Regions from separate parts of the Arthrobacter stackebrandtii genome, predicted to be linked through region 1. Evidence: predicted binding sites of a transcription regulator. Region 1 holds the regulator's gene; each other region holds the start of a gene.
What was found. The regulator LexA, encoded in region 1, represses DNA repair genes until DNA is damaged. The targets are predictions, from matches to a motif close to TCGAACANNTGTTCGA.

Region 1 (7,544 bases):
CCCCAGCCGCAGCCAATGTCCAGCAGGTTCCCTTCCCCTGCCGGCGGCGGTGCTTCGTTGAGCAGGATGACGGTGCCCTTGTCCACTCCGTCTGGGCTGAAAATGCCGCCGGCCGTCTGCAGGCTGCGCTTCTCCCCGGCCAGGACCACGCTGAGGGGTCGGCGTTTCATCGGCGTTGCCGGCTGTGAACTGAAATAGTGCTCTGCACCCTGAGTACCCATAGTCATGCCAGATTAGTGCCCAAACCGCGGTTTGTGTATCTAGGCGCACCTAACCGCAGTGGCCGTTATCCACAGCACGGGGTGGGCGAAGGTGTGCGTGTGGGCGGGCCGGACTACGATTGGGGTAAGAGACTATAAGGAGAACATGTCCAACGCATCTGCACCCCACCCATCCGACGACGACCAGCAGGACCGCAACGAATCCGGCACGGAGCTTTCCGCTGCCGAGATTGAGGCGGTAATTGACCGGATCCTCGCCAAGGATGCGGCGGCCGTGCGCGCCGTGCGGGAAGAGCAGGACCTGGACGCGCAGGACCCCCACGGAGGCACCGCGGCCGCCCGACCCCTGAAGGGATCCGCGCAGGCGGTTTCCTCCCTCGACTTCCAGCACAGCCGTTTTGACGGAGACCAGAGCGAGCTCGCCGACCGCAACGCGCTGCGCCGCCAGGCCAGCCTGTCCACCGAGCTGGAGGACGTGTCCGAGGTTGAATACCGCCAGCTGCGGCTGGAACGGGTGGTATTGGCCGGACTCTGGTCCGTAGGCACCATGGCCGACGCCGAGAACTCCCTGCGTGAACTGGCCGCACTCGCTGAAACAGCCGGCTCAGAGGTCCTGGACGGACTGGTGCAGCGGCGCGCCAAGCCTGACCCTGCCACATTCCTGGGCCAGGGCAAGGCGCAGGAACTCAAGGAAATCGTCCACGCCACCGGGGCCGACACCGTCATCATTGACGGCGACCTCTCCCCGTCGCAGCGGCGCACCCTGGAGGAAGTCGTCAACGTCAAGGTCATCGACCGCACGGCGCTGATTCTGGACATTTTTGCACAACACGCGCAGTCCCGCGAAGGCCGGGCCCAGGTCGAACTGGCCCAGATGGAATACCTGCTGCCGCGCCTGCGCGGCTGGGGCGAGTCAATGTCCCGGCAGGCGGGCGGCCGGGTGGGCACAGCCGGCGGCGGTATCGGCTCCCGCGGCCCCGGTGAAACAAAGATGGAACTGGACCGGCGAAAGATCCGCACCCGGATGGCCAAGCTGCGCCGGGAAATTGCCGCCATGGCACCGGCCCGGGAGACCAAGCGGGCCAACCGCAAGCGCAACAGCGTCCCCTCCGTCGCCATTGCCGGCTACACCAACGCCGGCAAGTCGTCCCTGCTGAACAGGCTCACCAACGCAGGGGTGCTGGTGGAGAATGCGTTATTCGCCACGCTTGATCCCACCGTCCGCAAGACAGAGACCGCCGACGGCCTCGGCTACACGCTCGTGGACACCGTGGGCTTCGTCCGTGCGCTGCCAACCCAGCTGGTGGAGGCTTTCCGCTCCACCCTGGAGGAAGTGGCGGATGCGGACCTGATCCTGCACATTGTGGATGCCTCCCACCCAGACCCCGAAGGGCAGATCTCTGCCGTCCGGAACGTCTTTGGCGAGGTTGGCGCGCTGCAGGTCCCCGAGATCATCATCCTGAACAAGGCAGACATCGCCGACCCCTTCGTCGTGGAGCGGCTGCGCCAGCGCGAACCGCGCTCCGTGGTGGTCTCGGCCCGCACGGGGGAAGGCATCGAAGAGCTGCTTGCGGCCATTGCCGAGGGCATCCCGCACCCCAGCGTCACCCTTACGCTGATGGTGCCCTATGACCGCGGCGACGTCCTGAACAAGCTGCACCGCAGCGATTCGGAAATCATCAGCCTTGAGCACGGCGAACACGGCACGCTGGTGAATGTGCGTGTCCGTGAGGACCTGGCTGCTGAAGTGGAACCGTTTGTCCAGCATGCCTGAGAGTGCCCAGCCTTCGAGTGAACTTTCCGTGCAGGCCCTGGAACTGCTGGACCGAGCCGTGGAAACCATGGGCGGCCAGCGCCGCGACGGCCAGCACGAAATGGTCCGCAGGGTGGTGGGGGCCATCGAGAAGAATGAGCACCTGCTCGTCCAGGCAGGCACCGGCACGGGAAAATCCCTTGCCTACCTGATTCCGCTCATCGTCAATTCACTGACCAGCGACAAACCCGCCGTGGTGGCCACGGCAACACTGGCACTGCAGGCGCAGATTGTGGGCCGCGATGTTCCCCGGCTGCTTGCAGCCCTGGAGCCATTGCTGCCACGCCCCATCGATGTTGCCCTGGTCAAGGGACGCAGCAACTACGTCTGCAAACAAAAGCTTGGCGGCGGCTTCCCCAGCGAGGACCAAGGCGAGGGTGCACTGTTCAGCCTGGGGGAGGACAACAGCGTCGCCCACCTGCCGGGGGCCGGCACGGGACCCACCTCGGCCCTGGGCAAGGAAGTGGTGCGGCTGCGGGAATGGGCCCAGGACTCCGAAACGGGCGACCGTGACGAACTGGTCCCCGGCGTCACCGACAAGGCCTGGCGGCAGGTTTCTGTCACTTCCATGGAATGCCTGGGTGCCGCAAAATGCCCGCTCGCCACGGAGTGCTTCTCCGAGTTGGCCCGGGCACGCGGTGCCGACGCCGACATCGTGGTGACCAATCACGCCATGCTGGCCATCAGCGCGTTCGAGGGCATCGCCGTGCTTCCCGAATACGACGTCGTGGTGGTGGACGAGGCCCACGAACTGCAGGACAGGGTAACCGGGGCCGTCACCGGCCAGCTCTCCGTGCAGATGGTGCAGGCCGCGGCCTCCAGCACCCGCAAGCACACGGGCGTCTCCGTGGACGCGCTGCATGCCGGCGCCACGGCACTGGACTTTGCCCTGGCCGGGGTGCCCGAAGGCCTTATGCCCAACGGGCTCAACGAGGCCCAGTCCCAGGCCGTCGAGCAGGTGCGCGATGCCGTGCGTGCGGCCCTCTCCGACTCCAAGCCGGACGGGAATGCCGCCGTTGACGGCGGGCGGTCCATTGCCAGGTCTAGATTGAACCTGGTCTTCGACCTGTGCGAACGCCTGCTTGCCGCTGCCGATGCCGGCGAAGTGGTGTGGGCCTCCCGCCCCGGCACCTTCGCACCCGGGAAAGGCTACCAAAAAGCCGACCCCAATGAACCCGCCACCATCAACATCGCCCCGTTGAGCGTTGCCATGAAGCTTCGGGAGGGACTGTTTGCGGACCGTACGGTGGTGCTCACATCGGCCACCCTGGCCATTGGCGATTCCTTCCAGGCCACGGCCGGTGGGCTGGGCCTGCTGGGCCCCAGCGCGCCTGCCTGGAGCGGGGCCGACGTCGGTTCCCCCTTTGACTACCCCAAGCAGGGCATGCTGTACGTGGCCGCCCACCTGCAGAAACCCGGTTTCGGCACGTCTCCGGAACAGCTGGACGAGCTGGCCGAGCTCATCACCGCGGCCGGAGGCGGGACCCTTGCACTCTTCTCCTCCCGGCGGGCGGCGGAAGACGCTGCCGAAAAGCTGCGCAAGAAGCTCAAAATGAAGATCCTGTGCCAGGGCGACTCCTCAATGTCCGGTCTCATCAAGCAGTTTGCCGACGAACCGGACACCTGCCTGTTCGGCACCATGTCGCTGTGGCAGGGTGTTGATGTCCAGGGTGCATCCTGCCGCCTGGTCGTCATCGACAGGATCCCGTTCCCGCGTCCCGACGACCCTCTCGTCACCGCCCGCGCACGGGCCGTTGCCCAGAGTGGTGGCGACGGATTCATCGCCATTTCCGCCACCCATGCCGCCGTGCGGCTGGCACAGGGCGTGGGGCGGCTGATCCGCTCCAGCCAGGACCGCGGCGTGGTTGCGGTTCTTGACTCTCGGCTGGCGAACGCCAGCTACGGCGGATTCCTGCGGGCGGCCCTGCCACCATTCTGGGCGACGAAGGACCGTGCCGTGGCACTGTCTGCCCTCAAGCGCCTCTCCGGCAAGTAGGCGGCGTACGGCGGAAGGGCAGTGCTGCTGCACACCGCAGCGGTCCAGCGTAGAAGGACAGACGCGAAGGAGGCGCCCCGGACCATGGTCCGGGGCGCCTCCTTCGCGTCAGTTGCCTTGTTGCCGTGCCGCGGAGCAGTGCCGCCTACAGGCTGCGCAGCACGGAGACCACCTTGCCCATGATGGTCGCGTGGTCGCCGAGGATCGGCTCGTAGCGGGTGTTCTGGGGCAGCAGCCAGATGTGGCCGTCGCGCTGGCGGAATGTCTTGACGGTGGCCTCATCTTCAAGAAGTGCCGCAACAATGTCGCCGTTGTTGGCGGTGTTCTGCTGGCGCACCACCACCCAGTCGCCGTCGCAGATGGCGGCGTCGATCATGGAGTCTCCCTGCACCTTCAGCATGAACAGCTCTCCGCTGCCCACGATCTGGCGTGGCAGCGGCATGATGTCATCCACAGCCTGGTCGGCCAGGATGGGTCCGCCGGCGGCGATGCGGCCAACAAGCGGCACGAACGCGGTGTCTGAGGAACTGCTGAGTTCGGCAAAGTTCAGGCCGTTGGAGCTGCGCAGTGACTTGGGTGAACTCACGCCCTCGATTTCCACCTTGCCGTCGTCCAGGACCAGCGGGATGAGGACCTCCATGGCCCGGGGGCGCTTGGGGTCGCGCCGCAGGTAGCCATGGCGTTCAAGCTGCGTGAGCTGGTGCGTGACGCTGGACAGGCTGGCGAGCCCCACGGAATCGCCGATCTCGCGCATTGACGGCGGGTAGCCCTTGTCCGCGATGGAGCGCTGGATGCACTCAAGGATCTTCTTTTGCCGCACGGTGAGCCCCTTCATGCCGGCGCGGCTGGGTGCCTGGGGGATGCGGTGCGGTGGGTCGGGAAGCTCCATGGTTCCATCGGTCCTTTCGTGGCTGCACCAAACAATGTCAGTGCCTGCTGGTGGACTGCTTCTAGCGGCCAATCCTTGTACTGCAAGTTTAAGCCACGCGGGGGTGAATTTCAAACGTTTGTTCTATCAGCCCTTGGCAAGTGTCGTCCGTAGATGCTAAAACTGTACTAGTAGCAAGTTAGAACATACGTTCTATCGAAGATATGAAGCATGGAAAGTTGATCCTAGGGGTGCTTGTGGCCGCGGATCCAACTCCACAGCGAAAGGACCAGAAGTCATGAACGCAATGGTTGCAACGGCACCATCACTGCCCGCACTCCACGGGCTCCAGCTGACCCGGCGCGGCCGGCTCGTCTTCTTCGGCATCCCTGCCATCGTTTCGGCAGCGGCCCTGGTGTTCGCATGCCTGGGCATCATTTTCGGTTCCATGGTCAGCCCGGCCCATGCTGCCACCCAGTTCTCCACCGTCGACATGGCCGACTACGCCACCACCGTGACCGTGCTGGAGGGCGACAGCCTGTGGAGCATTGCCGCTGGGGTAGACCCGGACCGGAATGTCCGGGACGTCGTGCAGGAGATCGTGGCCCTGAACCAGCTTGGGGCCGGAGTCCTGCATGCGGGCCAGCAGTTGTTTGTCCCTCTGCCCAAGTAGCCCCTGCATCCGGGCTTCGTCATCGGCGTCCGTACGGCGAAACGATTTCGCCGTTTGCCGGTCACTGCAAATAAGCTGGAGCCATGGATCAGTTCGAACGCCTCGCACAATTGCCCCTCCGCGACGACCTGCGCGGCCAGCACCCCTACGGTGCACCGCAGCTGGATGTTCCCATCCTGCTCAACGTCAACGAAAACACCTTTGGTGTTCCGCAGGATGCCAGGGATGCCATCCTCGCCGCCGTTGCCGCCGAACTGGACCACCTCAACCGCTACCCGGACCGGGAATTCACCACCCTGCGGCAGGAACTTGCCGCCTACCTGGGCCACGGCCTGGCTGAAGGGAACATTTGGGCCGCCAACGGCTCCAACGAAGTCCTCCAGCAGCTCCTTCAGGCGTTCGGCGGGCCCGGCCGCTCCGTCATGGGCTTCCCTCCCACATACTCCATGTACCCGCTGCTCGCCAGCGGAACCGGAACCAGCTACCTTGCCGGCGTCCGTGCCGGGGACTACGGCCTCAGCGCCGAATCGGCCGCAGCGCAGGTACGGGAACAGGCACCCAGCATCGTCATCCTGTGCTCACCCAACAACCCCACCGGGACGGCACTTGGCCTGGACGTGGTCGAGGCTGTCTACGAAGCCGGCGAGGCCTCAAGGACCATTGTGATCGTTGACGAGGCGTACGCCGAGTTCTCCCACACCGGAACAAGCAGTGCGCTTGGCCTGCTTGAGGGCCGGCCCCGCCTGGTTGTCTCGCGCACCATGAGCAAGGCCTTCGCCATGGCCGGCGCCCGGCTGGGCTACCTGGCCGCCGCCCCGGAGGTCACCGACGCGCTGCGCCTGGTCCGTCTGCCGTACCACCTCTCGGCCATCACCCAGGCGGCCGCCGTTGCCGCCCTGCGCAACTCCGAGTCACTGCTGGCCAATGTTGAGGCCATCAAGGTCCAGCGGGACCGCATCGTCGAGGGGCTGGTGGAGCTGGGCCTGACGCCCGCGCCGTCTGACTCCAATTTTGTCTTCTTTGGCGGGCTCGAGGACCCCAATGCCGTATGGGAGGCGCTGCTGGCCCGAGGTGTCCTCATTCGCGATGTCGGAATCCCGGGACACCTGCGCGTTACCGCCGGCACGGAGGCCGAAACCACGGCGTTCCTTGACGGCATGCGCGCCATCCTCGCCGGTTGACGCGTCGGCGCGTTCCGGCGTCGTCCCCGGCCGGAGCGGCGACCGCCGGGTGGACTGTTTGGGCAATACCTCGCCCTCTCTCCTAAACTGGAGACAATCACAAAGACGTTTGTGCGCCCGTTGCTGCCCTGCGCCGCCGGGCAGGGATGCGCACGTGGACCAAAGGACTGCTGCAATGACTGAGATTACGCCCGGCCAGGGTCGGACCGCCCGTTTGGAGCGTGCCACGAGCGAGTCGAGTGTCATGGTTGAGATCAACCTTGACGGGACCGGGGTGTCCAGCATCGACACGTCCGTGCCGTTCTACGACCACATGCTCACGGCACTGTCCAAGCACTCGCTGATCGACATGAACATCAAGGCCACCGGCGACACCCACATCGACGCCCACCACACGGTGGAGGATGTGGCGATCTCCCTGGGCGAGGTCCTGAGGGTGGCGCTGGGCAACAAGGCTGGCATTCGCCGCTTCGGCGAGGCCACCATCCCGCTCGACGAGGCCCTGGCCAACGCCGTTGTGGATGTCTCCGGCCGCCCGTACCTCGTGCACGGCGGAGAACCCGCGGGCCAGGAGTACCACCTGATCGGCGGACACTTCACCGGTTCGCTGACCCGCCACGTTTTTGAAGCCATCACGCTGCACGCCCAGATCTGCCTGCACATGACAGTCATCGCAGGCCGGGACCCGCACCACATTGTCGAGGCCCAGTTCAAGGCCTTTGCCCGTGCACTCCGTTCAGCCGTCGAACCAGATCCCCGCGTCACCGGGATCCCCTCCACGAAGGGCCTTTT
Region 2 (7,544 bases), 2.7 Mb from region 1:
GGGCAAATGATGGGAGCCGTGGTTGCGGCCACAGCCCTGGTGCTGGCAGTGGCGGCCTCCCGGCCGGAGCAGCCCAAAGTGGCGGTTGCTGAAGCCAGGCGCACCGGTCCGCCTCGCTCCGTTCCGCGCGCCGCGGCGGCCCGCAGGTCTTGCGCCACTGCTGGCGCCATGGCCCTAGTTTCGTTGGTGGCGGGACTTGCCTGTGCGGCATTCGCGCTCACCGGCAGTACGTGGGGTCCCGGAGCCAGCGATTCCACGCATGCCATGAATCTGGGATTGGCCGCGGGGGCGTTGGCGGCCATGCCGTTGGTTGTCTCAGCAGCACTGATGCTCGCACCGCGTTTTGGCAAGGTCATGTGGATCTCGGCGGCGCTCCTTGGTGCGGGCCTGGTGGTTGCTTCCGCCTCACAGTTGTCAGGTGCTGGCAGTTCCCTGCAGTGGCCGCTGATCCTCTTGGCTGCTGTGCTGGGCAGCCTGGCGTTTGCGCTGCCGGTCAGTGGACTGCTCTCGATTCGGCCCGCCGTGCGCCTTGCTATCGGTATCGCCCTCGGTCTGGCCGGTTTCGTCCCCGGGATCATGGTTGTGAGTGCGGCCGGATTCATTGCGCCGGTGGTTGCCGGGGTGGTTGTTGTGATGTCGGCAAGGACCCTGTCCAGAGACCGGAGGTGGGCACACTTCCAGGCGGTCAGCCCCGGGTAACCGTGCAGGCCGCCGGAAGCTGGCCGCGGCCGTTATGGAGTACGACGGCGTGCGGCGCCTTCCAGCGGAAGGGGCCCCACGCCGTCGTGCTTGGGCAAAAGGCCGGGTGGCGGGCCGGGTCAGGTGGGCTTGCCAGCATCTTCGGGAACCCAGCGCAGAATGTCGCCGGGCTGGCAGTCGAGGACCCGGCAGATGGCATCGAGGGTGGTGAAGCGGACCGCCTTGGCCCGGCCATTCTTCAGGACTGCGACGTTGGCGGCGGAGATGCCCACGGCCGCGGCGAACTCGCCCACGGACATCTTGCGCCGGGCCAGCTCGACGTCGATGTCAACAATGATGGGCATTAGACTACCTCCGCCAGCTCGCTGTCCAGGCGGGTGGCGCTGCGCAGCAGGTCGCGCATGACAGACATGAGCAGCACAAACGCCGTGCCGCAGATGACTGTCCCGCCCACCAGCAGCAGCACGCCCGGTCCGCCGGTCCTGACGACGCCGAAAAGGTGGATGCCGAGGACGAGCGCAAGGGTGGTGGCGGCCGCCGCGGCCCAAATGATGACGGTGGCCCAGCGGAGGGAGTCGGGTGAAAAGATGACGTCGCGCTGGACGTGCGAGAGCAGGATCCAGGTGGCCACCAGCATGGCTTGAAGGCAGAAGATGCCGCCAATCACCAGCGCCGCATACGGGACCGCAAGGCCGGCGACCTCCGGAAACAGTGTTGCCGATTCTGCTGCGAGGGTAGGGGCGACGATGGTTTGCCCCAGCACGGTGCCCATGAAAATCATGATGAGCAGGGCGCGGAGCAAGATGATGACGGAATCTTTCATCTGTTGATTATCGACTACTATCAATCGAATATCAATCGATCCTGTCTGGAGGTGGGGCTGGGCTCCCTGGTGTGGCTGGTGGCAGCGGGCCGGCGCCAGTGCTGTTCGGATGGGGTTGCGCGGGTGACTCGAACAAATGTTCGGAACGTGGAAGAATGGGGCCATGAGCAACAACCGCATCGCCCTGGTGGACGTGAACAACTTTTATGTCTCCTGCGAGCGGGTCTTTGACCCAAGGCTGGAAGGCCGTCCCGTCGTCGTGCTTTCCAACAATGACGGCTGCGTGGTGGCGCGCTCGGCGGAAGCAAAGGAGCTGGGCATCAAAACCGGGGCGCCGTGGTTCCAGGTCCAGGGGCAGGCCAAGGCGTGGGGGCTGGTGGCGCGTTCCAGCAACTACGAGCTGTACGGCGACATGAGCTCCCGGGTCATGGAGGTGGTGGGCCGCTTTGGCACCTGGCAGGAGGTGTACTCGATCGATGAGTCCTTCGTGGGACTCGTGGGGGACCCTGCGCAGCTGCAGGCCGCCGGCCGCGACATCCGTGCCGCGGTCATGCGCCACGTGGGCGTGCCTGTCTGCGTGGGGGTGGCCTCGACAAAGACACTGGCGAAGTTTGCCAACCGGATCGCCAAGCAGAATCCGGCGCTGGGCGGGGTGTGCGCCCTGGAGGCGATGCCACCCGGACACGTGGAAGGCATCCAGGAACGCGTGCCGGCTTCGGGGCTCTGGGGCGTGGGCGGAAAGACGGCCGACCGGCTGAAGATGATGGGCATTGAGACCATCGCCGAGCTCAAGGCCGCAGATCCCGCTGTCATCCGCAAGAAATTCTCCGTGGTGCTGCAGCGAACCGTCATGGAACTCAACGGCACGGAGTGCATCCCCCATGTTGAGGAGCGCGTGGACAAGCAGCAGATCATGTTCTCCCGCAGCTTTTCCGAACCCGTCACCACGGTTGCCGGCATGGAGGAGGTCATGGCCGTCTACGCCCAGCGCGGCGCCGCCCGCCTTAACGAGGAAGGCATGCGTGCCTCTGCCATGACGGTTACGGCCGGCACCAGCCGCTTCGCTGCGGGGGAGGGCAGCTTCCCCGCCGCTACCATCCGGTTTGCCGCGCCGACGCAGGACCCGATCGTGCTGGTCAGGGCCGCCGTCGCCGCGATCCGGCAGAGCGCCGTCACCGGGGCGTCCTACCTGCGGGCAGGTGTCCTGTTCAGCGGCCTGGAGCCGGCCTCCGGCGCAGGGATGCTGGACGTATTCGGTGCCGGGGACGCGCAGCCGGAAGTGGGCGGTGTGATGGGGGAGGTGCGGAACAAGTTCGGCAGCACCGCCATCGGCATCGGGATAGGCGGGCTGGCCCAGGCGCCGCAATGGTCCATGAAGCGCGAGCTTGCCTCGCCCCGCTACACCACCGACTGGAAGGACCTGCCGGTGGTGCGGGCGTGAGATGGGCCGCCGCTAGACTCGAGCCCATGGCATTTCCCAAACTTTCCAAGTCCCGGCGAATGGCGCTGGCCATCGCAGCAACCGGCGTGGCCGTCCTTGGCTTGGTGATCCACTTCTTCATCCCGGGATCCTTCGCCAACCTTGTCTCGGACGCGCTTTACACCGTGCTCGTCTACCTTGTGCTGGCCCTGTTCCTGCCCCACGCAAAGCGTGCCTGGCTTGCGCTCGCAGCCTTCGGCATCAGCGCCGCCATCGAGCTGGCCCAGCTCACGGGCGTGCCCGAGCAGCTGGCGGTGAGCTTCCCGCCGTCGCGCCTGCTCTTCGGCACCACCTTCTCCGCACTGGACCTCGTGGCCTACGCGGCCGGCGCCGGCGTTGCCTGGTTCGCGGACCAAGCCATGTCCGCCCGGTGGCGTGCAGCACAACCGGAATAGGCCTCTACTGCCGCCAGTTGCAGTCCAGTAGGAGGCAAAAAATGCTGGATGTGGTGGTAATTGGTGCGGGCCAGGCCGGGCTGTCGGCCGCGTATTACCTGGCGCGGCACGGGCTCAATCCCGAAACCGACTTTGTGGTGCTCGATGCGAATCCCGAACCCGGCGGCGCCTGGCTGCACCGCTGGCCCTCGCTCACCCTGGGCGGCGCCCACGGTATCCACGACCTCCCCGGCATGAAACTTCCGCCGTCCGATCCGGCCGAGCCGGCCTCCGCCGTCGTCTCGCGCTACTACGGCAGCTACGAGAAAACCTTCCAGCTGCCCGTGCACCGGCCCGTGAAGGTGACCGCCGTGCACACGCTCGCCGATGACTCCGCAATGCTTTTTCCTGAGGACGACGGCGGAGTCCCCGCCGACATTGCCGGCCCGCCGCTGGCGGTGGAAACGGACCACGGCTCCTACGAAACACGGCTGGTCATCAACGCGACCGGCACCTGGGACAAACCCCACTGGCCGCACTACCCGGGCATGGCCTCGTTTGCCGGACGGCAGCTGCACAGCCGCGACTTTTGGTCCGTGAACGACTTTGCAGGCCAGCGCGTGCTGGTGGTGGGAGGCGGCACCTCGGCCGTGCAGTTTCTGCTGCAACTGGCCGACGCCGGTATCCAGACAGCGTGGTCCACGCGCCGTCCGCCGGAGTTCACCACCCGCGAGTTCAACCCCGACTGGGGCCGCGACGTGGAGCGCCGCGTCAATGAACGCACTTCAGCAGGCCTGCCGCCGCTGAGCGTCGTGGGCGTGACCGGGCTTCCTTTAACACAGCAGTACCAAAACGGCGTCGCCGCCGGAACCTTGGTCTCCCGCGGACCCCTGCGTGAACTCATCCCGTCCGGGGCTGTCTTCGAGGACGGATCCACTTTTGACGCGGATGTCGTCCTGTGGGCCACGGGCTTCCGGGCCGCACTGGACCATCTGGCCCCGCTGAAACTGCGCGAACCAGGCGGCGGCATCGTCATGGACGGCGTAAAGGTTGCGCGGGAGCCCCGCCTGTTGATGGTGGGCTACGGCGCCTCCGCCTCCACACTTGGGGCGAACCGGGCCGGTCGGGCCTCGGCGCTGGCAGCGATAGACCGGCTGAATGTTCCCGCAAAACTGTAGCCATTTGCCATACAAAGGAATCCACTAATCGGCATGGACCGGTTGGATGTCGACATGCTGGTCGTCCCTGTTGCTCCTGCGAGGAACAAAGCCCCAAGAAGTGTCAGCCCATCGGTTGTCATGCAGCGCCAAATTGAGCGAGCCCGTCCCCGTCCGGTTCCCGGAGGAGCTTCTCAAGCGTGTGCGAGACGAGGCCGCTGCCGACGGCCGGTCGGTATCAAACTGGATTCGCAGGGCCGTGGAGAACGAGTTGTCCCGGAGGGTCGGCTAACCGCAGCCTGCCCACCTGCCAGCCCAACACCGGCTTCCGGCGCGGGGCGCGGATGACAACATTGGCGGGTTCCGCCGTCGTACCTGGCAGGGGATTGCGTGAGGCGCGGCACTGGCGGAAATATCCTGTGGCGCGGCGGGGTTGGCGCAAGTGAGACTACCCGAAAGGCAGCACCCATGACGCTCCCCATTTCCATCCTTGACCTTGCCCACATTGGCGAGGACGGCATTGCCGCCAGCCTGCGCTCCTCGGTGGAGCTGGCGCAGAAGGCCGAGGGGTGGGGGTACAAGCGGATCTGGTTTGCCGAGCACCACAACATGCCCTCGATCGCGTCGTCGGCCACGAGCGTGCTGATTGCCCACGTTGCCGCGCACACCTCCACGATCCGTTTGGGCGCGGGCGGGATCATGCTGCCGAACCACTCGCCGCTGCAGATCGCCGAGCAGTTTGGCACGCTGGAGACACTGCATCCGGGGCGCATTGACCTGGGGCTGGGGCGCGCTCCCGGCAGCGACCAGGCCACCATGCGTGCGCTGCGCCGGGACCCGTCCGCCGCCGACACCTTCCCGCAGGATGTGCAGGAGCTGCAGGGCTACTTTGCCGGCGCCAGCCTGATCCCCGGCATCAACGCCTACCCGGGCAAGGACACGAACGTGCCTCTGTACATCCTGGGTTCCTCGTTGTTTGGCGCCCGGCTGGCCGCCGCCCTGGGCCTGCCGTATTCGTTTGCCTCGCACTTTGCCCCGCAGGCACTGGAGGATGCGGTGCGCATTTACCGCCGCGAGTTCAAGCCCTCGGCCGCGCTGGCCGAGCCGTACGTGATTGCCGGCGTGAACGCCATTGTGGCCGACAGCCAGGAATCGGCGGACGAGCTGCTGCTGAGGGCCCGCCGCCGCATGGTCGGTGCGCTGGTGGGACGCGGCCAGACGTTCAGTGATGCCGAATCGGACCTGCTGCTCGAATCACCCGCCGGGCAGCAGGTGCAGAACATGTTCCGATACGCCGCCGTGGGCACGCCCTCCGTGGTGCGCTCCTACCTGGACGAATTTGCCATAAAGGCCGACGCCGATGAGCTCATCGTGGCATCCCAGATCACCGACCCTGCCGCACGGATCCGCAGCTTCGAGCTGCTGGCCGGGGCCATGGAACTTGGCGGTTCACAGGAGTAACGTTTGGGCATGGCCATTGCCCGGAATCCCACTTTTGTCATTGACTGCCCCGACGCTGCACTGTTGGCGGACTTCTACGGTTCGCTCCTGGGCTGGTACGCCACGGTTGAGGACGGCTGGGTCGACCTCCGGCCCGATGGCGGCAGCAACTGCATCTCCTTCCAGCAGGTTGAGAATTACTCGCCGCCCGTGTGGCCGGGGCAGGAGCACCCGCAACAAATGCACCTTGACGTCGTGGTCGAAGACCTCGACGCCGGGGAGGCCGGCGTGCTCGGGATGGGTGCCGTGAAGGCTGAACACCAGCCCGGCACCACCTTCCGTGTTTTTCTCGACCCGGCCGGGCACCCGTTCTGCCTCTGCAAGTCCTAGCGCAGGGCCAGCTCCAGGCAGGCAATGCTGATTTCCGGCACAAGAATGCCTGCATGCTGCCGCAGGATCTCCGTTGGGTGGGTCCCTTCCACACAAATGGCGGTCATGCCGGCCGCGGCAACGGCGCCCAGCCCGGGGAGCGAGTCCTCGAACGCCACGACACGCGACGGGTCCGCGAGCCCCAGGGCCGCTGCCGCACGCAGGAAACCCTCGGGGTGGGGCTTGCCCCGGTCCACGTCCTCGTCGGTCACCACGACGCCGAACAGCTCCAGCAATCCGGCGCGCTCCAGCGCCGGCAGGACCTGAAGCCGGCTGGCCCCGGTCACCACGCCCAACTTCAATCCGGCCGCGTGCAGGGCGTGCACCAATTCGCGGGTGGTCGGGCGGATGGTGCTTTCCGCGGCGACCCGGGACTGGTATTCAGCATCGATCAGGGGCAGGAGGCGGTCGATCTCGGCAGCCCGTGCAGCCGCGGGCGCCACCGCGAGGGCCATGATGTCCTCAAGGATTTCGGTGTCGCTGCGCCCGGCAAGGTCTTCCTGGTACTGCCGTGCCGTCATTGTGAACCCGAACTCCGTGGCGGCCAGTTGGATGAACAAGTCGCGGAGGATGCCCTCGTCGTCGGACAGGGTGCCGTTGAAATCAAACAGCACGCCCTCGGCCTGGAGGAGGGTCATCGGCCGGGCAGCGGTGATCATCGTGGAAGTCCGTTCAGTTGAAGCCAAGGGCCGGCAGGAACCGGCGGGGATCTTGCAGAAGTCTAGGGTTCCCGCATGAACGCCCGGCTACATTTTGGCAGCTGCGCGGGGGCTGCCCGGTGAATGCTGGGCCCGGCTGCGCCACCATTCAACGGTCTCCCGGGCGGCAGCTTCCAAGGGGGTGGGTGCCAGCCCAAGCAATTGCTCGCTCGCGGCCGATTCCATGATGAACGGGGCCCGGAATTGGTAGGCCATCTCGGCCAGTTCGCGCATGTCGGCAGAGAATATCCCGGCCGCCTGCAGGGTCCAGCCGGGAATGGCTCCCACCCTTGGCGCAGGAACGCCCGCAGCCTGCGCGAATGCCGCCACCATCTCCCGCTGTGCAAGCGCCGGATTGGTGGGTGCGTGGAGCACGGAATTCCACAGCTGCGGCCGTTCGGCGGCGCGGATCATCGCCGCGGCAAGGTCGGGCACGTACGTGAA
Region 3 (7,544 bases), 3.8 Mb from region 1:
TTGGCCAGGCCAACCACGGCCACGTCGGTGATGCCGAGGTCCGCCAGCGCACGCGATGCCGCGTTGACCTGGGGCACGCCGCCGTCGACCACCACGAGGTTGGGCGGGTAGGCGAACTTGCCGCGGACAGTCTCGGCTGCCTCTCCCCCGGGGGAAATCTGGCCGGAGGCGGGTGCCGCCTGGGCACGCTCCTGCTGCTCGGCCAGGTAATTCTTGAAGCGGCGGCTGATGACGTCGTACATGGATGCGGTGTCGTCAATGGCGGCATCGCCGGTGATCGCAAACTTGCGGTACTCCCCCTTTTTAGCGATTCCGTCCTCCACAACCACCATGGATGCGACCACATTGGTGCCTTGCACGTGCGAGATGTCGTAACATTCGATGCGCAGCAGCGGCATGGGCAGGTCGAGGGCCTCCTGCAGTTCGGCAAGGGCCAGCGACCGCGTGGTCAGGTCACCCGCCCGGCGTGACTTGTGCAGCAGCATGGCCTGTCGCGCGTTCGCCTGGACGGTGTCCATGAGCGCGGCCTTCTCACCCCGCTGCGGCACCTTGATGGAGACTTTCCCCTGCCGCAGCCCGCCCAGCCATTCGGCGAGGTATTCGTGGTTGGTGGGGAGCTCCGGCAGCAGGATCTGGCGCGGAATGTTGTCCTGCTGCGACTCCTCGGCACCGTAGACCTGCTGCATGAGGTGCTCCCAGAGTTCGGCGTCCGTGGCGTCCTCCACCTTCTCCACCACCCAGCCGCGCTGGCCCCGGATGCGCCCGCCGCGGACGTAGAACACCTGGACGGCCGCCTCGAGTTCATCTTGTTCGACGGCGAAAATGTCGGCATTGGTGTCTTCCGCCAGCACCACGGCGTTGCGTTCGAAAACTTTTTTGAGCGCGATGATGTCGTCGCGCAGCCGGGCGGCCCGCTCATAGTCGAGCTCGGCGACGGCTTCCTTCATTTGCTTCTCGAGGGTGCTGATGAAGCGCTTGGCCTCGCCACCCATGAAGTCGCAGAAGTCCTGGGCGAGGGCCTTGTGGTCCTCCTCGCTGATGCGCCCCACGCAGGGTGCGGCACACTTGTCGATGTAACCGAGCAGGCAGGGCCGGCCGCTGCGCTCGGCCCGGCGCAGCACGCCGGGGCTGCAGCTGCGCACGGGGAACACGCGCAGCAGGGTGTCCATGGTTTCCCGGATGGCGCCCGCCGTGTACGGGCCGAAGTACTTGGTGCCCTTGCGCCGCTCCCCCCGCATGACCTGCACGCGCGGGTATTTTTCGCCCATCGACACGGCCAGGTACGGGTACGTCTTGTCGTCCCGGAAGGCCAGGTTGTAGCGGGGTGCAAATTCCTTGATCCACGTGTATTCCAGCTGCAGCGCTTCAAGCTCGCTGCCCACGATGGTCCACTGCACGCTCGCGGCATGGTGCACCATGGCGTGGGTCTTGGGCAGCAGCGTGGCCGGGTTGGCGAAGTAGGAGTTCAGCCGTGAGCGCAGGTTTTTGGCCTTGCCCACGTAGATGATGCGCCCGTGTTCGTCCCTGAAACGGTATACGCCGGGATCGGTGGGAATTTCGCCCGTCTTGGGCCGGTAGGTGCTGGGATCTGCCACAACTACATCCTAGGCTGTCGCCGCCGGGCCGGCCCAAAGCAGCGCGGTGCAGTGCCGGGCCCAAGGCAGTGCCGGGCCCCTCCCGGCCCGGTGCGCACGGCCCTGCCCTTGTTTGTGCAAGGGCGGGGGGACTATTCGGCGGCGGGGCTCTGGTTGTACTTGGTGCTGCGTTCCTGGCCGGTCAGCTCCGCAATAGCGTCCATGATGGCGTCGGTGGCGGCCCTCCGGGCAGGCAGTGAATGGTCCGGGCCTGTCTTTTCAAACGTCAGCGGCTTGCCAAAGCGCAGCGTGAACGGGGCCGGGTGGACAGTCTTCTTCCCGGCCGGCTGCAGCTTCTCGGTGCCGATGATGCCCACGGGAACAACCGGTGCGCCGGTGGTGAGCGCCAGCCAGCCGACGCCGGTCCGCCCCCGGTACAGCACACCGTCGCGCGAGCGGGTCCCTTCCGGGTAGATGCCAACGCCGTCGCCGCGGCCCAGAATTTCCAGGAGTGTCTTCAGCGCCGCAACGCTGGCCGCCTGCTCGCCGCGCTCCACGGGGATGGAATGCACGGATTCGAAGAAGGCCTTCTGCAGCTTGCCCTTGAGCCCCTTGCCGGTGAAGTACTCGGCCTTTGCAAAAAAGGACACTGGCCGCGGGGTCAGCGCCTGGACAATGACCGAGTCAAAAAATGAAAGGTGGTTGGGTGCCACGATGAATGGCCCTTCCACGGGAACGTTCTCCACGCCTTCAACGGTGGGCCGGCACAGGCCCTTAATGGTTCCGCGCGTCAGCACGCGGGTCATGTCATAGATCGCCATGGGTGCCCTCCCCCGCCGTTGCGGTGAGCGTTGCCAGAAGTTCCTCCGCGGACTGGACGACGGCGCGGGCTCCTGCCGCTGCCAGCTCTCCGTCGGCGGCAAATCCCCAAGCAACGCCGACGCACTCCAGCCCGTTGCCGGCGGCACCGTGAACGTCCTGGTGCCGGTCGCCCACCATGACGGCGTGCGGCAGCTGGCCGGGTTCGGCACCGGCGGCAGCCGCGGGTGCCGTCTCCGCCAGGGCGGCCGCGATGATTTCCGTCTTTCCGGGACGGTAGCCGGGGTCGCCCGGCTTCAGCGTCTCGTCGGCGTGCGAGCCCCGGATCGCCACAAAGTAGCGGTCCAGCCCGTGATGGGCCAGCAGGACCTTGGCCAGCGGCTCCGGCTTCTGGGTGGCCACGGCAAGTTGCACGCCGCGCGCCTGCAGCTGCGCCAGCACCTCCTCCACGCCGGGGTAGACGACGGACATGGCCATGCCCCGGGCCCCGTACCAGGCGCGGTAGGCGGCGATGACATCCTCCACCTTGCCGGCGGGCACGCCCAGGAGGTTGACCAGGGCGTCGGCAAGCTTGGGTCCGATGACGGCGTTCAGCTCGTCGAGGCTGGGAACCGGCAGGTCCATGGCAGCAAGGGCATGCTGCAGGCCTCCGGTGATGCCGCCGGCGGGGTCAACCAGGGTTCCGTCGAGGTCAAAAAGGACCACAGAGGGCGGGCCGTCACGTTTTATGCCCGCGTTTGTGGCAGGGATTGCAGTACTCACGTCCATAGTTTCTCACGACCCCGGCACACTGGAGGCCATCCATGCCGCAACGGGCATATCTGGCTCCGGTGGTTCCGGCGCCTTACAGCACCTCGCGGAGGAACTCGGCCGTATAGCTCTCGGAGCTCTTGGCCACCTTCTCGGGCGTGCCTGCCGCCACAAGCCGCCCGCCGCCGGTGCCGCCGTCGGGGCCCAGGTCCACGATCCAGTCGGCACTCTTGATCACGTCGAGGTTGTGCTCGATGACGATGACGGTGTTGCCCTTGTCCACCAAGCCCTGGAGCACCAGCAGGAGCTTGCGGATGTCCTCGAAGTGCAGGCCCGTGGTGGGTTCGTCCAACACATAGATGCTGCGTCCGTTGGAGCGCTTCTGCAGTTCTGCCGCGAGCTTGACGCGCTGCGCCTCGCCGCCGGAGAGCGTGGTGGAAGCCTGCCCCAGCCGCACGTAGCCCAGTCCGACGTCGACCAGCGTGCGCAGGTGCCGGGCGATGGGCGTGAAGGCGGCGAAGAACTCGGCGCCTTCCTCGATGGGCATGTTCAGCACGTCCGCAATGGACTTGCCCTTGTAGTGGACCTCGAGCGTCTCGCGGTTGTAGCGGGCGCCGTGGCACACTTCGCAGGGCACGTAGACGTCGGGCAGGAAGTTCATCTCAATCTTCAGCGTGCCGTCGCCGGTGCAGGCCTCGCAGCGCCCGCCCTTGACGTTGAAGGAGAAACGGCCCGGCTGGTAGCCGCGCATTTTCGACTCATTCGTCTCGGCGAAGAGCTTGCGGATGTTGTCAAAAACACCCGTGTAGGTGGCCGGGTTGGAGCGCGGGGTGCGGCCGATGGGGCTCTGGTCAACGTGCACCACCTTGTCCAGGTGCTCCAGGCCGTCCACACGCAGGTGGCGTCCGGCCACCTGCTTGGCGCCGTTGAGCTTGTTGGCGAGCACCTTGTACAGGATCTCGTTGACAAGGGTGGACTTTCCGGAGCCGCTGACACCGGTCACGGCCGTCAGGACGCCGAGCGGGAACTTCACATCAATGGTGTGCAAGTTGTTTTCCCGGGCCCCGACCACGGTGAGTTCGCGCTTTTTGTCGTACTTGCGCCGCTTGGGCGGGACGGCGATGGCCTTGCGTCCGGACAGGTAGTCGCCCGTAAGGGATTCGGTGTTGGCCAGCAGGCCCTCGAGGGACCCCGAGTGGACGACCTCGCCCCCGTGCTCGCCGGCGCCGGGGCCGATGTCCACGATCCAGTCGGCCTCCTTGATGGTGTCCTCGTCATGTTCCACGACGATGAGCGTGTTGCCGAGGTCGCGCAGCCGGGTCAGCGTTTCGATGAGGCGGCGGTTGTCGCGCTGGTGCAGGCCGATCGAGGGCTCATCAAGGACGTACAGCACGCCGACCAGGCCGGACCCGATCTGGGTGGCCAGCCTGATGCGCTGTGCCTCGCCGCCGGAGAGGGTGGCCGAGGCGCGTTCCAGGTTCAGGTATTCCAGGCCCACGTCCAGCAGGAACTTCAGGCGGGCCTGGATCTCCTTCAGGACCTGGCTGGCGATCTGCGCCTCCCGGCCCGTGAGGACCAGGTTGGAGAGGAAGTCGAAGCAGTCGCGCATGGAGAGCGCACACACCTGGGCGATGGACATGCCGTTGATAAGCACGGACAGCGATGCCGGGTTCAGGCGCGCCCCGCCGCAGGCCGGGCACGGGATCTGGCGCATGTACTCTTCGTAGCGGTCCCGGGCGGAATCGGACTCCGTCTCCATGTGCTTGCGCTGGATGTACTGCACGGCGCCCTCGAAGCCCGTGCTGTACTTGCGTTCACGGCCGAAGCGGTTGCGGTACTGGACCACAACCTTGTGGTCCTTGCCGTACAGGATGGCCGTGCGGGCGTCGGTGGACAGCTTGTTCCAGGGGGTTTCGAGCGTGAAGTCCAGCTCGGCCGCCAGGCCCTCGAGCAGCCGGTTCCAGTACTCGGTGGTGGCGGTGCCCAGCGACCACGGTGCAATGGCGCCGTCGCGCAGGGACATGAACGGGTTGGGGACAACCAGCTCCTCATCCACTTCCAGCTTGGTGCCGATGCCGCTGCAGGCGGAGCAGGCGCCGAAGGGGTTGTTGAAGGAGAAGGACCGCGGCTCAATCTCGTCAATGGCGAGGGGGTGCTCATTGGGGCAGGCCAGGTTTTCCGAGAACGAGCGGATGCGGCCGGAATCGCCGGCGTCCAGGTCCACGAGCTCGGCCAGGATGCGGCCCTCCGCCAGGCCCAGGGCGGTTTCCACGGAGTCGGTGAGCCGCTGCTGGATCCCGTCCTTGACCACGAGGCGGTCCACGACCACCTCAATGGTGTGCTTGAACGTCTTCTTCAGCTTCGGCGGGTCGCTGAGCTGGACCTGCTCGCCGTCCACCTTGGCGCGGGAATAGCCCTTGGCCGCCAGTTCCCGGAACAGTTCCACAAACTCGCCCTTGCGGTCGCGGACCACCGGCGCCAGGACCTGGAAGCGGGTGCCCTCCGGCATTTCCAGCAGCTGGTCAACGATCTGCTGCGGTGTCTGCTTGGTGATGGGTTCCCCGCAGACGGGGCAGTGCGGCGTGCCGACGCGCGCCCACAGCAGGCGCATGTAGTCGTAAATCTCCGTGATGGTGCCCACCGTGGAGCGCGGGTTTTTCGACGTCGACTTCTGGTCGATGGACACGGCGGGCGAGAGCCCCTCGATGAAGTCCACGTCCGGCTTGTCCACCTGGCCAAGGAACTGGCGCGCATAGGCGGACAGGGACTCGACATAGCGCCGCTGCCCCTCGGCAAAGATGGTGTCGAAGGCCAGCGAGGACTTGCCGGAGCCGGACAGGCCCGTGAACACGATCATGGCGTCGCGGGGCAGGTCAAGGTCCACGTTGCGCAGATTGTGCTCGCGGGCGCCCTTGACGACGAGACGGGACAAGTCCGGGCGGACAATTTCAGTGGATACAGACTGTTTCAAAAGTTTCCTTCACATCACTGACGCCGCAGCGCGGTCCGCGCCGTGGCCGTGCCGCGCCCGCCTGTACGCCGCGCGCAGCCTTCCTTCAAAAAGTATAATCGAAACTTCGTTCGAACACGCACCCCTGGGGCAGGGGAAATTACCCGCGTTCCAGTGCTGCGGTGACGATCCGCAGCGCCTGTGCCTGCGGAACCCCGAGTTCGCGCACGACGGCGGCAAAGGCGTCCGCGGCATCGGCCACCTTTGCGGCCAGCCGGTCCCCTCCGGTGGCGACGGAGGTGCCGCTGCGCCCCGCCGTCACGACCACGCCGGCCTGTTCCAGTTCGCGGTAGGCCCGTGCCACCGTGTTGGCGGCCACGCCAAGGTCGGCCGCCAACGCCCTGACCGAGGGAAGCTTGGTTCCCACGGCCAGTTCTCCGGAGGCGGCGAGGTCCAGGATGCGCAGCCGGACCTGCTCAAACGGCGGCACGGTGGATTCTGTTTCCAGGCGCCAGCGGCGCATCAGGATGTCCATGGCATTCATGATTGGCTCACTTCTTCCACCAGGGGCTCGCCAAATTGGCTCATGTAAAGATCGTAGTAGAAACCCTTCCCGGCCAACAGTTCCTCGTGGGTTCCCTGTTCGATGATGCTGCCCTGGTCCATGACCAGGATGAGGTCGGCATCGCGGATGGTGGAGAGCCGGTGGGCGATGACAAAGCTGGTCCGGTTGGCCCGCAGCTTGTTCATGGCCTGGCGGATCATGACCTCGGTGCGGGTGTCCACCGAGCTGGTGGCCTCGTCCAGGATCAGGATGCCGGGGTTCGCCACCCAGGCCCGGGCAATCGTCATGAGCTGGCGCTGGCCCTGGCTGAGTCCGCCGCCGTCGTCCGTGAGCACGGTGTCGTAGCCGTCGGGGAGGGATCGGACGAAATGGTCGACGTGGGTGGCCTCGGCCGCCTCGATGATCTCCGCCTCCGTGGCGTCGAGCCTGCCGTAGGCCAGGTTCTCCCGGATCGTTCCGCCAAACAGCCAGGCGTCCTGGAGCACCATGGCGAACTGGCTGCGGAGGTCGTCGCGGGTCAGCAGTGCCGTGTTGACGCCGTCGATCGTGATGGTGCCGCCGTCAATCTCGTAGAAGCGCATGAGCAGGTTGACAAGGGTGGTCTTTCCGGCGCCCGTGGGTCCGACGATGGCGACCGTCTCCCCCGGTTCCGCCGTGAAGGACAGATCCTTGATGAGCGGCTGCTCCGGCCTGTAGCCAAAACTGACATTGTCAAAGGCCACCCTGCCGGCAGGGGGCTTCGCCAGTGCCGCGGCCGGGACGTGGTCGGGGCGCTGCTCCTCGGCGTCGAGCAGCTCAAACACCCGCTCGGCGGAGGCGACACCGGACTGCAGCAGGTTGATCATGCTGGCCAGCTGGGACAGCGGCTGGCTGAACTGGCGCGAAT

Region 2: JOF48_RS11950 (Y-family DNA polymerase) is a predicted target of LexA. The motif match lies at 1,651-1,666, and genes of this name have one in related genera.
Region 3: uvrA (excinuclease ABC subunit UvrA) is a predicted target of LexA. The motif match lies at 6,213-6,228, and genes of this name have one in related genera.

The regions. Positions count from the first base shown of each region.
Region 1 covers NZ_JAGIOI010000001.1:65,431-72,974, reverse strand. Annotated here, with positions in the region: gene JOF48_RS00325 (class I SAM-dependent methyltransferase) at 1-227, opposite strand, end outside; gene hflX (GTPase HflX) at 367-1,995, shown strand; gene JOF48_RS00315 (ATP-dependent DNA helicase) at 1,988-4,030, shown strand; gene lexA (transcriptional repressor LexA) at 4,176-4,919, opposite strand; gene JOF48_RS00305 (LysM peptidoglycan-binding domain-containing protein) at 5,197-5,571, shown strand; gene JOF48_RS00300 (histidinol-phosphate transaminase) at 5,655-6,752, shown strand; gene hisB (imidazoleglycerol-phosphate dehydratase HisB) at 6,928-7,544, shown strand, end outside.
Region 2 covers NZ_JAGIOI010000001.1:2,746,332-2,753,875, forward strand. Annotated here, with positions in the region: gene JOF48_RS11935 (hypothetical protein) at 1-699, shown strand, start outside; gene JOF48_RS11940 (helix-turn-helix domain-containing protein) at 819-1,043, opposite strand; gene JOF48_RS11945 (DUF2975 domain-containing protein) at 1,043-1,522, opposite strand; gene JOF48_RS11950 (Y-family DNA polymerase) at 1,686-2,963, shown strand; gene JOF48_RS11955 (ribosomal maturation YjgA family protein) at 2,990-3,397, shown strand; gene JOF48_RS11960 (FAD-dependent oxidoreductase) at 3,439-4,554, shown strand; gene JOF48_RS11965 (YlcI/YnfO family protein) at 4,601-4,825, shown strand; gene JOF48_RS11970 (LLM class flavin-dependent oxidoreductase) at 5,002-5,994, shown strand; gene JOF48_RS11975 (VOC family protein) at 6,004-6,363, shown strand; gene JOF48_RS11980 (HAD family hydrolase) at 6,360-7,061, opposite strand; gene JOF48_RS11985 (NAD-dependent epimerase/dehydratase family protein) at 7,149-7,544, opposite strand, start outside.
Region 3 covers NZ_JAGIOI010000001.1:3,834,449-3,841,992, reverse strand. Annotated here, with positions in the region: gene uvrC (excinuclease ABC subunit UvrC) at 1-1,595, opposite strand, end outside; gene JOF48_RS16795 (lysophospholipid acyltransferase family protein) at 1,727-2,395, opposite strand; gene JOF48_RS16790 (HAD hydrolase-like protein) at 2,382-3,155, opposite strand; gene uvrA (excinuclease ABC subunit UvrA) at 3,238-6,114, opposite strand; gene JOF48_RS16780 (GntR family transcriptional regulator) at 6,254-6,637, opposite strand; gene JOF48_RS16775 (ABC transporter ATP-binding protein) at 6,634-7,544, opposite strand, start outside.